DNA from 3 places in the Paenarthrobacter sp. Y-19 genome. Region 3 is predicted to be linked to each of the others. Evidence: riboswitches for the same ligand, from Rfam matches in the RefSeq annotation. Region 3 holds a riboswitch; each other region holds the start of a gene.

Region 1 (3,985 bases), 1.5 Mb from region 3:
GAAACCAGGTCGGCCGGGTCGGTGCTGCTTCCGCGGCTGCTGCTCGCTGCGGCCCTCACATTACCGGTCGTCGTCATCTCGATGGTCCCGGCAGTACAGTTTCCGCATTGGGGATGGGCCGTCTTCGCACTGAGCCTTCCCGTCGTCAGCTGGGCTGCATGGCCGTTCCACCATGCTGCGGCTGTCAACGCGCGCCACTTTGCGTCAACGATGGATACGCTGGTTTCCATCGGGGTCAGTGCTGCTTTTCTATTCTCTGCATGGCAGCTGTTCGCTGACCCAAACCTGACCGCGCACACGGGAATGGCGATGGATGCCCATGCCCTGTACTTCGAAGTCGCGGCCGTCGTGACCACTTTCCTGCTGCTCGGCCGCTTTTTGGAAGCAAACGCGAAGTCGCGGGCAGGAAGCGCACTTCATGCCTTGCTGGACCTCGGGGCGAAGGAGGCTACGGTCCTCCGGGACGGCGTCGAGTCCCGGATTCCGGCGGACCGTCTCGAGCCCGGTGACGTGTTCGTCGTCCGCCCCGGCGAGAAAATACCCACCGATGGTTTCGTTGTCGAAGGCCAAAGTGTGGTGGATACATCCCTGATCACCGGAGAATCATTGCCGGTCGATGTAGGTGTTGATGACACCGTGATCGGCGCAACGATCAATGCCAACGGGCGGTTGCTGGTCAAGGCAACCCGGGTGGGCAGTGAAACGACTCTCGCGCAGATGGGGCGGCTGGTAAGCCAGGCCCAGAGCGGAAAGGCCCCGATTGCCCGGCTGGCGGACCGGATCAGCTCTGTTTTTGTCCCCGTCGTGCTGGTTCTCGCCGCAGTGACCTTCGGCGCATGGTTCTTTTCCACTACTGATCTGCAGCACTCCTTTACTGCTGCGGTGGCGGTTCTGGTGATTGCGTGCCCCTGCGCGTTAGGGCTGGCCACGCCGACCGCATTGCTCACGGGGACCGGCCGTGGCGCTCAGTTGGGCATACTCATTAAGGGCCCACAGGTCCTGGAAGACACTCGGACCGTAGACACCATCGTGCTGGATAAGACCGGCACCGTAACCACAGGCCAGCTCTCCGTTTCCGGAGTGCACTCCTTTACTTCGGCCACCGAAGAAGAGATCCTTTCCTTGGCCGGAGCAGTCGAGGTTGCCAGCGAACACCCCATTGCTCATGCCATCGCACGCGCAGCGACTGAGAAGGCGCCTCTGCTGCCTGTCGCAGGGTTTTACAGTGCACCCGGCGGGGGCGTCCGAGGAACCGTCAACGGCCGGTCGGTCGTTGCCGGCCGGGCGGCCTGGCTGGTGGAGAACGGTATTAACCCGGCGCCGGACCACTACGAAGCTCTGTCCGCCCAGGAGCAGTCCGGAGCGACTGTCATCTGGGTCGGCGTAGACGGGGAGCCAACAGGCCTCATTGCGCTGAAGGACACCCTCAAGCCCGGCTCTGCCGCCGCGATCGCGCAACTCAAGGAGCTGGGACTTAGGCCGATACTGCTGACCGGCGACAACGCCTCGGCTGCCTCGGCAGTGGCAGCGCAAGTGGGCATCCCCGCAGAAGACGTGCTCGCCGGCGTGCTTCCCGAAGGCAAGGTTGAGGCTATCCGCGGGCTGCAGGCCAGCGGGGCCACTGTTGCCATGGCCGGGGACGGGGTGAATGATGCGGCGGCGCTGGCCCAGGCCGACCTTGGCATTGCCATGGGCAGCGGGACGGATGTCGCCATCGCTGCCGCGGATCTTACGGTCATGGGAAGTGACCTGGGCCAGGTCGCGCAGGCCATCAAACTGTCCCGTCGAACCTTGGGGACGATCAAGACCAACCTGTTTTGGGCATTTTTCTACAATGCCGTCGGCATCCCGGTCGCCGCCCTGGGGCTGCTCAACCCGATGATTGCGGGGGCCGCGATGGCAGCCAGTTCAGTTCTGGTGGTCTGCAACTCACTGCGGCTGCGCCGTTTCGGGCGGCCTCACAAGGTGTAGTCCCCGGTGTCAGCAAGGGATGCTGAAGGCCTGTGAGTCACCGCCCCCAAGGCAGTGACTCACAGGCCCCTCAGCGCTTTACTTGCCGGCCCGGACGAAGGTGACGGCGCCCTTGGAGGTCATCCAGGTCAGCGGGTGGACGGCGGTTTCGTTCTTGCCGTTCAGGCCGGAGCTGAGGACCTGGCCGTTGCCAACATAAATTCCCACGTGCCCGGGTTGCATCACCATGTCGCCGGGCTGGGGATCGGCAACAACGGTGCCGTAGTTCATGAACTGCATCGGGCCGAGGTCTCCGACCGGGATCCCTGCAGCGTTGAGTGCGTTTTCCACCAGCCGTGTGCAGTCCTGGATCATGCCGATCTGGGCATAGGCGGAGGAAACCATGATGGCGTTGACGCCGCCGGCGGCCGGCGCCCCAACAGGAGCCGCTGCAGGCGTGACGGTGATCTGCGCCTTAGCCTTAGCAGGTGCAGCCGGCGCGGTGACGGCAGGGGCTGCAGGCGCCTCAGCGACGACTGGCTTGGCTACTGCTACGACGGGCGCAGGCGTGGTCTCCACGGCAGGACGCTCGAAGGAGATTTGGACTGTGGCGTCCGCGCTGAGGGGAGTCTGTACCTGGCTGGTGAGTTCCAGGTTCGAGGTCGGCTCCGCATCGCGCTGAGTCGGGGCCGCGGCTGCCTGCGCGGCGATACCGCTGGTCAGGACAAGGCCGGACGCTGCCGCGATGACAGCGGCCTGGCGGCCCACACCGCCGGCGTTTGCAGCGACGGATTTGGACAGTACCGCGAGGGCGCTGGTCTGGACAGGGACCGCACGGCGGCGGCCGTGAGCTTTGCGAATGGGCATGAAAGGGCCTCTCCCACTGCCTGCGAGGTTAGCTGTCGGATTCGGATGGGAGACACCCGGCCGGGCCGGTACGCAAAACGCACCAGACACGGCTTCACCCCAAGACCCGCTTTTAAGCAGGCCGTTGTTGGGTTCCCCGTCTCTGCCGGACGAAAGTTGCGAACGGATCCCGGGCAGCGGCAGAGTTAGGCAATCGACTCGGGAGTGCCGCATTCGGCGAAACCGGCACGGCTTAGACCGTAGTTCACACAAGCAGCATTTGTCACATTTGAATAACGGCGAGTCCGACGTCACACGTGTCCCATTTGTTGGAGATACCCCCCAGGGGTAAGCTATGGGTGTTGTCAGTGAAGTGGTATGTCCCGGCAGTGCACCGCACCGCCTCTCACAGCCGTTCAACCCCAGCGCCCATTACTCCTTCGTCAAGGAATGGAAACTGACATGTGTGGAACCGAAAACCGTACCCAGCTGCCGCTGGCCTCCTCCGCATCGGGGTGCAGCTGCTGCTCGACCGAAGCCTCCTCTGAGCCCACCACAGCCGCAGGCACCGGCGCCGTTGAATTCGCTTTGGATGGTCTGACCTGCGGGCATTGCGTGCAGACTGTTGAGAAGGCCGTCGCTGCCCTTGATGGTGTGGAATCGGCCTCCGTTGATCTCGTCCCCGGCGGCCGCTCCCGCCTGCTGGTGGGAGGCAGGGCCGATGAGGCAGCCGTGCGGGAGGCTGTCACCTCCGCTGGCTACACCCTTGCCAGCACCTAACATCCGCACTTCCACACTTCCACTGCGGACCTCCTCCCGGGGGCGTTGTGCACCCCGGGAGGAGGGCAATGGACGGGCCACCGGTCCCGCTGGCACACGGGCGGCCGGAATCCGCTCCTGAACAGGCGTCGCGGATCGCCCCGTTCATCACTAGCCGGTGGAAACAGTGAAACCAAATCCCATCCAGACGCGTTGAAAAGGCGGTAACCGGAAGGGACAACACCCCCTTGCCGGTACCCTTATGACATCGAACCTGCACGGAAAGGAGGAAGTTGTGACTACGACACCCTATGGTCGCTTCACCGCCTTCCTCCTGCGGGCAGGATTCCTGACCGCGGCCCTGGCCATCATTGCCGGCATTTTCGGCATGCACGTCATGACCGGTGCCCACCACATGGCACCAGGCCCT
Region 2 (3,985 bases), 1.4 Mb from region 3:
AACCCCGGATGGCCGAGGCCACCTCCCGGTCCAGAGCGGCCGTGCTGTAAATGCCCAACAACGGCTGCTTCCGCCCGTCAGTGGATACCGCCATGACACCCTCTACCCCGGGGTGCCCAGCGAGCACTTCCAACAGGCGGCCGATCCCCTGCGATGCCTTGGGCATATCGCAGGCCAAAACCAGTGTCCAGGGGGATCTCATCCCGGCCGTATCAAGTGCCGACAACCCTGCGGCGATCGCCGCTGCCGGGCCCGCATAGGCCGGCTCCTCACGCGCGAGCAGCACGGATCCGGGCAAATGCACTCCGTGCTCGCCGGGACCCACCACTACGGTGGCCGCAGCAGCCCGGGCAGCCTCCAGTGCGTGCGAAAGGAGGGTGCCGCCGTCGTACTTCAACGTGGGCTTGGGCACGCCACCGAGGCGGGTGGCCCTGCCACCCGCCAAAACAACGGCGTTGAACTCCATCCGCCCAGCGTACCCGGACGGCGGGAGGTCAGCAGAAATCGATCAGGCAGCGGATTCCGGCAGAAGGAACGGGTCCCAGTCCGGCGCAGGTTTCTCGAGTTCTTTGATCTGCCACATGGTCCCCTGGGGCACACCGGGTTTGAAACGGAGTTTCCAGCCCATTTCGGCAAGTGTGTGGTCGCTCTTGGCGTTGTTGCATTTCAAGCACGCCGCAACCAGGTTTTCCCAGGAATCCGCGCCGCCCCTGGACTTGGGGTGGACGTGGTCTATGGTGTGGGCTGTTTTCCCGCAGTAGGCGCAACGGTGACCGTCGCGGCGAAGAACCCCGCGGCGACTCACGGCAGTGATCTTGTTGTACTTGGGGCGGATGTAGCGGTTAAGGAGGATCACGGAGGGGCGTCCGAGAATCTCCTGTGGCCCGACGACAGGCTCGTCGCCTTCGGCCACTACGCTTGCTTTCCCAGTGAGCACAAGGACCAGCGCCCGGCGGAATGTTATTACCGCCAGCGGTTCATATCCAGCATTCAGAACGAGTGTGCGCATGCACGTACCTCTTCACGGCCGCACCCGTCAGGGGCACGAGGGCCGGCTGCCCTCTGCATGTACGGGCTGTGGATCGACAACACAAGGGTAAGCACTTATATGCCGTATCAACGAATTTATTTGTCGTTTCGCTCACAGTGTCGGCAAAAGTTCACGCGTGATTAAAGCAAAACACCCCGCAGGCATCTGCCTGCGGGGTGTTCCGGGAGCTGATTGTCAGCCGTTGACGCGGATGAAGACCGGGCCGGAGCCGACGTTGACGCTGAACAGTGCCGTGGTGGATCCGTTCCATCCACCGTGGACTGCCATGCCGTTGCCGACGTACACAGCAATGTGTGCCTGTCCGGCCAAACCGCCGTTGGCGTAGTAGGCGAGGTCGCCGGGCTGTGCCTCGGCTGCACTGACAGTGCGGCCAAGCGACAGGTAACCGGCGGGCCAGTCGTGGAAGTGGATTCCCACTGCTGCCAGGGAGTTGGTGACCAGCATGGTGCAGTCCTGCGTGACACCGAGCTGGGCGTACGCGGCGGCAGCAATTGCTGCGCCGAGTCCGCTGGACGCAGCCGGAGCAGCGGGTGCAGGGGTGGCAGTGCTGACGGCCACTGAGGCGTTCGTGGCCGGAGCCGCGGTGGCGGTGGACTTGGTCGATGCCTTGGCCTCAACCTTTGCCGGAGCCTCTTCAACCACGGGAGCCGGAGCTTCCACGGTGGTGACCACGGGACGCTCGTAAGAGATGGCAACCGTGGAGTCCGCAGCGATGGTGGCCTGGGCAACAGACTGGACATCGAGGGCGGACGTCGACGTCGATTCGCGGTCGACATTCGTCTCAGCAGCATTGGCAGCGATACCGCTGGTCAGCACCAAGCCTGAAGCTGCGGCGATGACTGCTGCCTGGCGGCCGACGCCACCGGCGTTGACGGTGACGGCCTTTGCGATGACGGCAAGCGAGCTGGTCTTGGGGGCCTCAGCGCGGTGCCGTGCAACTTTGTGTGCACTGGTCATTGTTTTCTCTTTCGTATCCGCAGGCAGTTGGGGTACCTGTGGGTAGTGGGTCAGCTGGCAGGGGTACGTCAGCCGGCCCCGAATCGGGTTGTTTCTAGCGGAGGGTGAAGAACGAAGACGTGCCGGTGGAGGCCACGGAGTGCAGCAGGGTTCCCTGGCCCGGGTTCAAAGCACTGATCATCATGCCGTTGCCGACGTAGATGCCTACGTGCGCACCGCCGTTCTGCATGACCAGGTCACCGGGCTGGGGGGCGCTGGTGGGCTTCATGGCCGTCCAGGCGTTGACGCGGGGGATGCTGATGCCGGCCTGGGCGTAGACCCACTGGGTGAAGCCGGAGCAGTCCCAGCCGCTCGGAGTAGTGCCGCCCCATACGTAAGGCGAGCCGATTCCTGTGTAGGCAATCGCTGCGAGCCCGGATGCTGCCGCGCTGGAGGCGGACTCCTTGGCTTCGGAGGACTGGGCAGTGACTGCAGTAGCTTCATCCGCCGTGCGCTCTGTGACCAGGGCCGCACGCTGGACAACCTTGGGGGCTTCCTTGGTGGCCACGACGGGGCTCTCGAAGGAGACGGTGGCAGTTGGCTCTGCAGTGACCACTGCGGTGGCAGCCAGCTGCTGGGTGCTGGAGACTTCCGAGGTGGAGACGTCGGTGTCAGCGGCGTGAGCCGGCAACCCGACAGTAAGGACGAGGCCTGAGGCTGCTGCCAGCACGGCGGCCTGGCGGCCAACGGTACCGGCGTTCGAGGAAACAGCCTTCGAAAGAGTGTTCAACGGGTTCGAACGAACCGATTCAGCGCGATGGCGCGCAGGGGTAGTGCGTGATGACACGTAGGTAGCCTCTCCCAATGCCTGCGAGGTGAGCTGTCGGATTCGGATGGGAGTCATCCGGCCGCGCTGCTTCACTGGGAAACTTTGCGACTTAACCCCAAGGCCTTCATTCGAAGACCAGAAGTGGTTCCCCCGCCCCTGCCAGACGATTTTGCGAACGGACCTCGAGTGGTGGCAGAGCTAGGCAATCCACTCAAGTGCACCGGCCCCCTAAAAAGCCGATGCGCTCTGAAGGTTATAACAATTGAAAGCGAATGTCACATTCAGGTCACGAGGCCTGTCATCAATGCGAGAGAGCACCATCAACTGGCTTAGAGCCAGCCCATGGGGTCAACGACCTCGCCGTTGACCTGTACTTCGAAGTGGAGGTGGCAGCCGGTGGAGGCGCCTGTGGTGCCGCTCAGGGCTACGGTGTCCCCGCGGTTGACCGTCTGGCCCACCTGGACGTTGAAGGACGACAGGTGGTTGTACGTGGTCTCCAGGCCGTTGCCGTGATCCACAACCACGCGGTTGCCTCCGCCGTACTCGTGCCACCCGGCAAAAGTCACTTTGCCTGCTGCAGCTGCATGCACGGCAGTTCCGCATTGGGCCACGAAGTCCTGGCCGCGGTGGAAGTCGCCGGTGCCGCCCGTGAGGGGGCTGACGCGGTAACCGAAGGGGGAAGCGGTGGTGAGCGTGTCGAGGGGGCTGCCGAGGGTGCCCACGGAAGAAGCACGCTGGATGCTGCCGGCCGACTGGGCGCTGAGCAGTTGCTTCAGTTTTCCGTCAGGGTCCGCAGCGGTGGCTACAGCTGCGCGGCTGAAGTCGATTTTGGCTGATGCTGCCGCGGAAACCTCGGGCTGGCTTCCCACAGTGCCGCCAACGGCCAGGGCAGATTCGGACTGTCCCGATTCCGAGGTGGCCATGACGGGGCTGGTGGCCGGCAGGCCGACAGTCAGGGCAAGTCCGGTGGCGGCAAGCGCAACTCCGGCCTTCTGCCCGACGCCACTTGCTGCGGCGAAGTCGGCAACCTGGCGCAACGGGCTCTTACGGCGGCGCACCTGGCGTTCGGTGTCGCGGGGCCGGATCTCCGTTACGACGCGGGCTGGCCGCAGCTCAGTAGCGGGGCCGGACGCACGGCGGCGGCCCCTGACGTTCTGCGATGTCAAACT
Region 3 (3,985 bases):
CTGGATGGCATCCTCCGCGAGAGTCCTTCGTCCAACTGGATCGTCATGGGGGACTACTTCCGGTGCGGACCGCGCTGGTACGTCACCGAACTGCCCGTGATGATGAAGTACCCGACCCTGGATCGGCTGTCCGGCATCGATGTCCCGGTCCTGGTTCTCCGGGGAAGCCGCGACCATGTTGCCGGACCGGATTGGTCCTTGAGGCTTTCGCGGGCGGTGGCCCAAGGGCGCCTGGTGGAAATTCCCGGCGTCGGCCACGTTGCCCAGCACATGCGCCCCAAAGCCGTGGCGGACGCCATCCGCAGCTTCGTCAACGCCACCACCCGGCACCGCTGAGCAAGCAGGACGCCGAGACACCGGGAGCCGCACCGGCACGGGCACCTCTGCGGACGGCCTTGTTGGCGCGGCCCGTCCCGGATAGGCTGGCGGAGCAAGCTAATTAGTAAGCTTACTTACGAAAGGGCTCACCATGACCAGCTATGACCCGGAAGACGATCCCCGGACCTTCGGCGTGAGCGGCGCCAGTGGACCCATCGACACTACCGCCGACGCGGACAGCATCCACGAAGATCCCGACATGCGCCAGGACGAGGACGACGACCCCGCTTCCTCGGCCAATCCCGACCCCCTGGATGGAAACGTCACAGGCCTCGAGCCAGGCGGCGGCGTGCCCCCGGGAGAAACCCCGCCCGCCGAAGGCAGCATGAGCAGCGACCAGGGGCACGAGGAGTAGTTCCCCGCCGGGCCACTACGGCAGGCTCAGGATCTCCCCAAGGTCGTACTCCGCAGGCTCTTCCAGCTGCGAGTACGTGCAACTTTCAGGAGTCCGGTCCGGCCGCCACCGACGGAACTGCGTCGTGTGGCGGAACCGGTCACCCTCCATGTAGTCGTAGGCCACCTCGATCACCAGTTCGGGGCGCAGCGGCACAAAGGAGAAGTCCTTTCCGGCGCTCCACCTGCTCTGCGCCCCGGGCATCCGTGACCCCCCGGGCGAATCGTCCTGCTTGGCCCACTCGCCCCACGGATGGTCGCCGAGCTCCACTTGATAGGGCTCAAGCTCCGCCACCAACGCCTCCCGCTTTGCCATGGGGAATGACGCCACGACGCCGACGTGATGAAGCCGGCCGGAGTCGTCGTAGAGCCCCAGGAGCATCGACCCCACAACTTTCGCGGTCTTGTGCCAACGGAACCCGGCCACCACGCAATCGGCTGTCCGCTCATGCTTCGTCTTGAACATCACCCGCTTGTTCGGCTGGTAGGTGCCGTCGAGCGGTTTCGACAGCACGCCGTCGAGGCCTGCTCCCTCAAGCTGCACGAACCATTCCTTGGCGCGCCCCAGGTCCGTCACCGCAGGCGTTACGTACACAGGAGGCCGGGCGTCGGCGAGGGCTTTCTCCAAGGCCGCGCGCCGCTCGGCGAAGGGCCGGCCGGTCAGATCCTCGTCGCCGAGGGCAAGCAGGTCGAACGCCACCAGGGACGCAGGCGTCTTCTCCGCAAGCATCCGAACCCGGCTGTCCGCGGGATGGATTCGCTGCTGCAGCACGTCGAACTCAAGCCTGTTGCCCTGGATCAGGATGATCTCGCCGTCTACAACGCACTTGTCCGGAAGGTTCTTCTTCAGCGCTTCCACCAGCTCCGGGAAGTAGCGGGTCATGGGCTTTTCGTTGCGGCTGCCCAGGACGATGTCGTCCCCGTCCTTGAAGACGATGGTCCGGAATCCGTCCCATTTGGGCTCGTAATGCCCAACGTCGGGGATGTTCGGGACGGACTTGGCGAGCATGGGCGAAACGGGCGGCATCACTGGTAGGTCCATAGCTCATGTCTACCGGCCAGTACGTGCCCAAGGCTAGTGTTGGCGGATGGACATCTTAGCCGTGTTGGCAGCAGTGCTCGGAGCTCCCGCGCTCATGGGCGCGCTTTGGTACTGGATTGCGCGGGAGAACAAGCGCGGCGTCCGGCGGGCCGCAGCAGGCGGCTTGCTGGGGATCGCAGACGAAGTCTTCCGCCCTGCCACACATCAGGCCCACCAGGTCCGGAAAATCGAACACGAACTCCCCGCCCCCGCACCGGCCCCGAAGCCTAAGCGGTAGCCCCCTCCCGCGGGGGCAGAACTACCGCCCGTTACATTAATGTGACTTTACTTTCCGCCTCCTGTACGGTCGTAGGGCGACCCGATCTCCGCTGGGCCGCTTCTGGATTGACGCCGGGCTCTGCCGCAATCCAGGATCCGCCAGACCCGCGGCAGAGACGGGGGACCCACAGTTTCCCGGGCTTGTTTTCTCCGCAAGCCCTTGGGGTGAAGCCGCCACGCGCGGCCGGACGGCCTCGTCCGAACCCGACAGCTAACCTCGCAGGCGTTGAGAGGCACAACCATGTCCCCAACCATGGATAACCCACGCCGCGCGCAACTCGAGCGCGAGCGCACCAAGCCAACCGGACGCCGTCGGGCCCAACCCAGCGGATCCCCGGAACCAGCCACGACGGCGATCCCCACCGTAACGGCACCCACTCCGGCATCACCCGCTACGGCTGCGCCCACCACGCGGGCTGCGGCCCGGGCCGCTGAGCGTGAGCGTGCGGCAAGGGCTGTGATCGCCCCTGCCGAGCCGAAGGCAGCCCCTGCGCTTCCGGAGCCGGCAACCGCAGCGATTCCGGTAGTCGAAGCCGCGCGGGCCGCAGCTCCGGCATCCACCACACCAGGGCCTCCCACGTCAGCCATTCCCGTGGTTGCCGCCCGCAAGGCAGCCACCCGCGGGGAAGCCGGAGCCGAAGCGGCCGCCCCGTCCCCGGCGGCATCCCGCAAGACACCTCCGCCGGTGACGGCATCAACCCTCGGCACCACCTCCTCATTTGGCCGCGAACCCCAAGCTGTTCTGCGGAAAGCAGCGTCGGTGAAACACATGAGCCAGCGCATGGCAGTGGTTGCCGGAGCGCTGGGCCTGGTACTGACTGCGGGAACCGTCGGGCAGGCACTGGAGCTTCCGTTCTTCGGTCAGGAAAGTCCGGCCCAGGAAGCCAGCGGCGGCCAGAGTGGCGAGGACCGCCAACCGGGCTCGGCAGCCCCTGCGCCCCGGGCTTCCTACACCACAGCGTCCTCCCCGTCGTCGTCGGGTCAATCGTCATCCGAAGCAGGCCAACCGGCGACGGTACCGGAGGCGACGGTTCCAGAAGCGCCTGTGGCGGTTTCGCCGTCGTCGGTTCCTTCACCGCACGTCTCCCTGGCAGCCCCTGTCTGGGTCCCCTCGGCGTCCGCCCCGGCAGTCGCAGCGCCGTCCCCCGTAGCCGGCACTCCGGCTCCGACCCAACCTGCGCCGGCGCCCGGCGACGTGCCCTCGGACACGATCACGACACCGCCGGCAACACCGACGCCCACCACGACGCCGACGCCGACCACCACTCCCACGCCGACCCCGACGCCAACACCGACGGGAACGCAAACGGCAAAGCCCCGGCCCACCGGCAAGCCCACCGCAGGCACGTCGCCTCAGCCGCAGGCGTCCACCTTGGAATCGCTCCTTGACGCCGCACAGAAGGCACTGCAGTGAGCACGCGGTTGCCCCGCACCAACGTGCACACCGGCTGGCACGGGCGGTACTGCAGCAGCAGCCGCACGGCAACGTTCAGGCGCCGTTTGGGCCGCTGGAGTTGCCAGCGGCTGAGGCGCTCCTGACGCGTCCCCCGCGAACGGCCAGGCAAGCGCATCGGCATCAGATAAGGCAGGTACCCGCGCGGGTACCTGCCTTATCTGTTTCTTACGTTGAGTCTTGCCGGTGCTTAGATCCGCGGGTCCGGGCTTAGATCCGCGGTCCGGCTCAGATCCGCGGCCTGCCGGCCCAGCGCCGCGCCTTCAAGGCAGCATGCAGTTCAAGCCGGATGGCACCGTTCAAGGGATCAGCACCGATGAGCTGGCGGATGCGTCCGAGCCTGTTGTAGATGCTGCTCCTGTGGAGGTGAAGTTTCGCGGCGACATCCTGCACGGCACTGT

Evidence for each region. Region 3 has a riboswitch for cyclic di-AMP ahead of PYR64_RS17950 (hypothetical protein). Riboswitches for the same ligand answer to the same signal wherever they lie in the genome.
Region 1: another riboswitch for cyclic di-AMP. It lies ahead of PYR64_RS10785 (NlpC/P60 family protein); the one in region 3 lies ahead of PYR64_RS17950 (hypothetical protein).
Region 2: another riboswitch for cyclic di-AMP. It lies ahead of PYR64_RS03120 (C40 family peptidase); the one in region 3 lies ahead of PYR64_RS17950 (hypothetical protein).

What each region holds. Positions count from the first base shown of each region.
Region 1 is NZ_CP119414.1:2,296,695-2,300,679, forward strand. It holds gene PYR64_RS10780 (heavy metal translocating P-type ATPase) at 1-1,971, shown strand, start outside; gene PYR64_RS10785 (NlpC/P60 family protein) at 2,050-2,817, opposite strand; cyclic di-AMP (ydaO/yuaA leader) riboswitch at 2,821-3,019, opposite strand; gene PYR64_RS10790 (heavy-metal-associated domain-containing protein) at 3,259-3,576, shown strand; gene PYR64_RS10795 (hypothetical protein) at 3,851-3,985, shown strand, end outside.
Region 2 is NZ_CP119414.1:653,172-657,156, reverse strand. It holds gene PYR64_RS03135 (NTP transferase domain-containing protein) at 1-466, opposite strand, end outside; gene PYR64_RS03130 (HNH endonuclease) at 509-1,009, opposite strand; gene PYR64_RS03125 (NlpC/P60 family protein) at 1,226-2,008, opposite strand; gene PYR64_RS03120 (C40 family peptidase) at 2,103-2,834, opposite strand; cyclic di-AMP (ydaO/yuaA leader) riboswitch at 2,839-3,021, opposite strand; gene PYR64_RS03115 (M23 family metallopeptidase) at 3,146-3,982, opposite strand.
Region 3 is NZ_CP119414.1:3,835,217-3,839,201, forward strand. It holds gene PYR64_RS17930 (alpha/beta hydrolase) at 1-336, shown strand, start outside; gene PYR64_RS17935 (DUF6480 family protein) at 470-733, shown strand; gene PYR64_RS17940 (ATP-dependent DNA ligase) at 749-1,813, opposite strand; gene PYR64_RS17945 (hypothetical protein) at 1,860-2,090, shown strand; cyclic di-AMP (ydaO/yuaA leader) riboswitch at 2,219-2,369, shown strand; gene PYR64_RS17950 (hypothetical protein) at 2,385-3,545, shown strand; gene PYR64_RS17955 (helix-turn-helix domain-containing protein) at 3,813-3,985, opposite strand, start outside.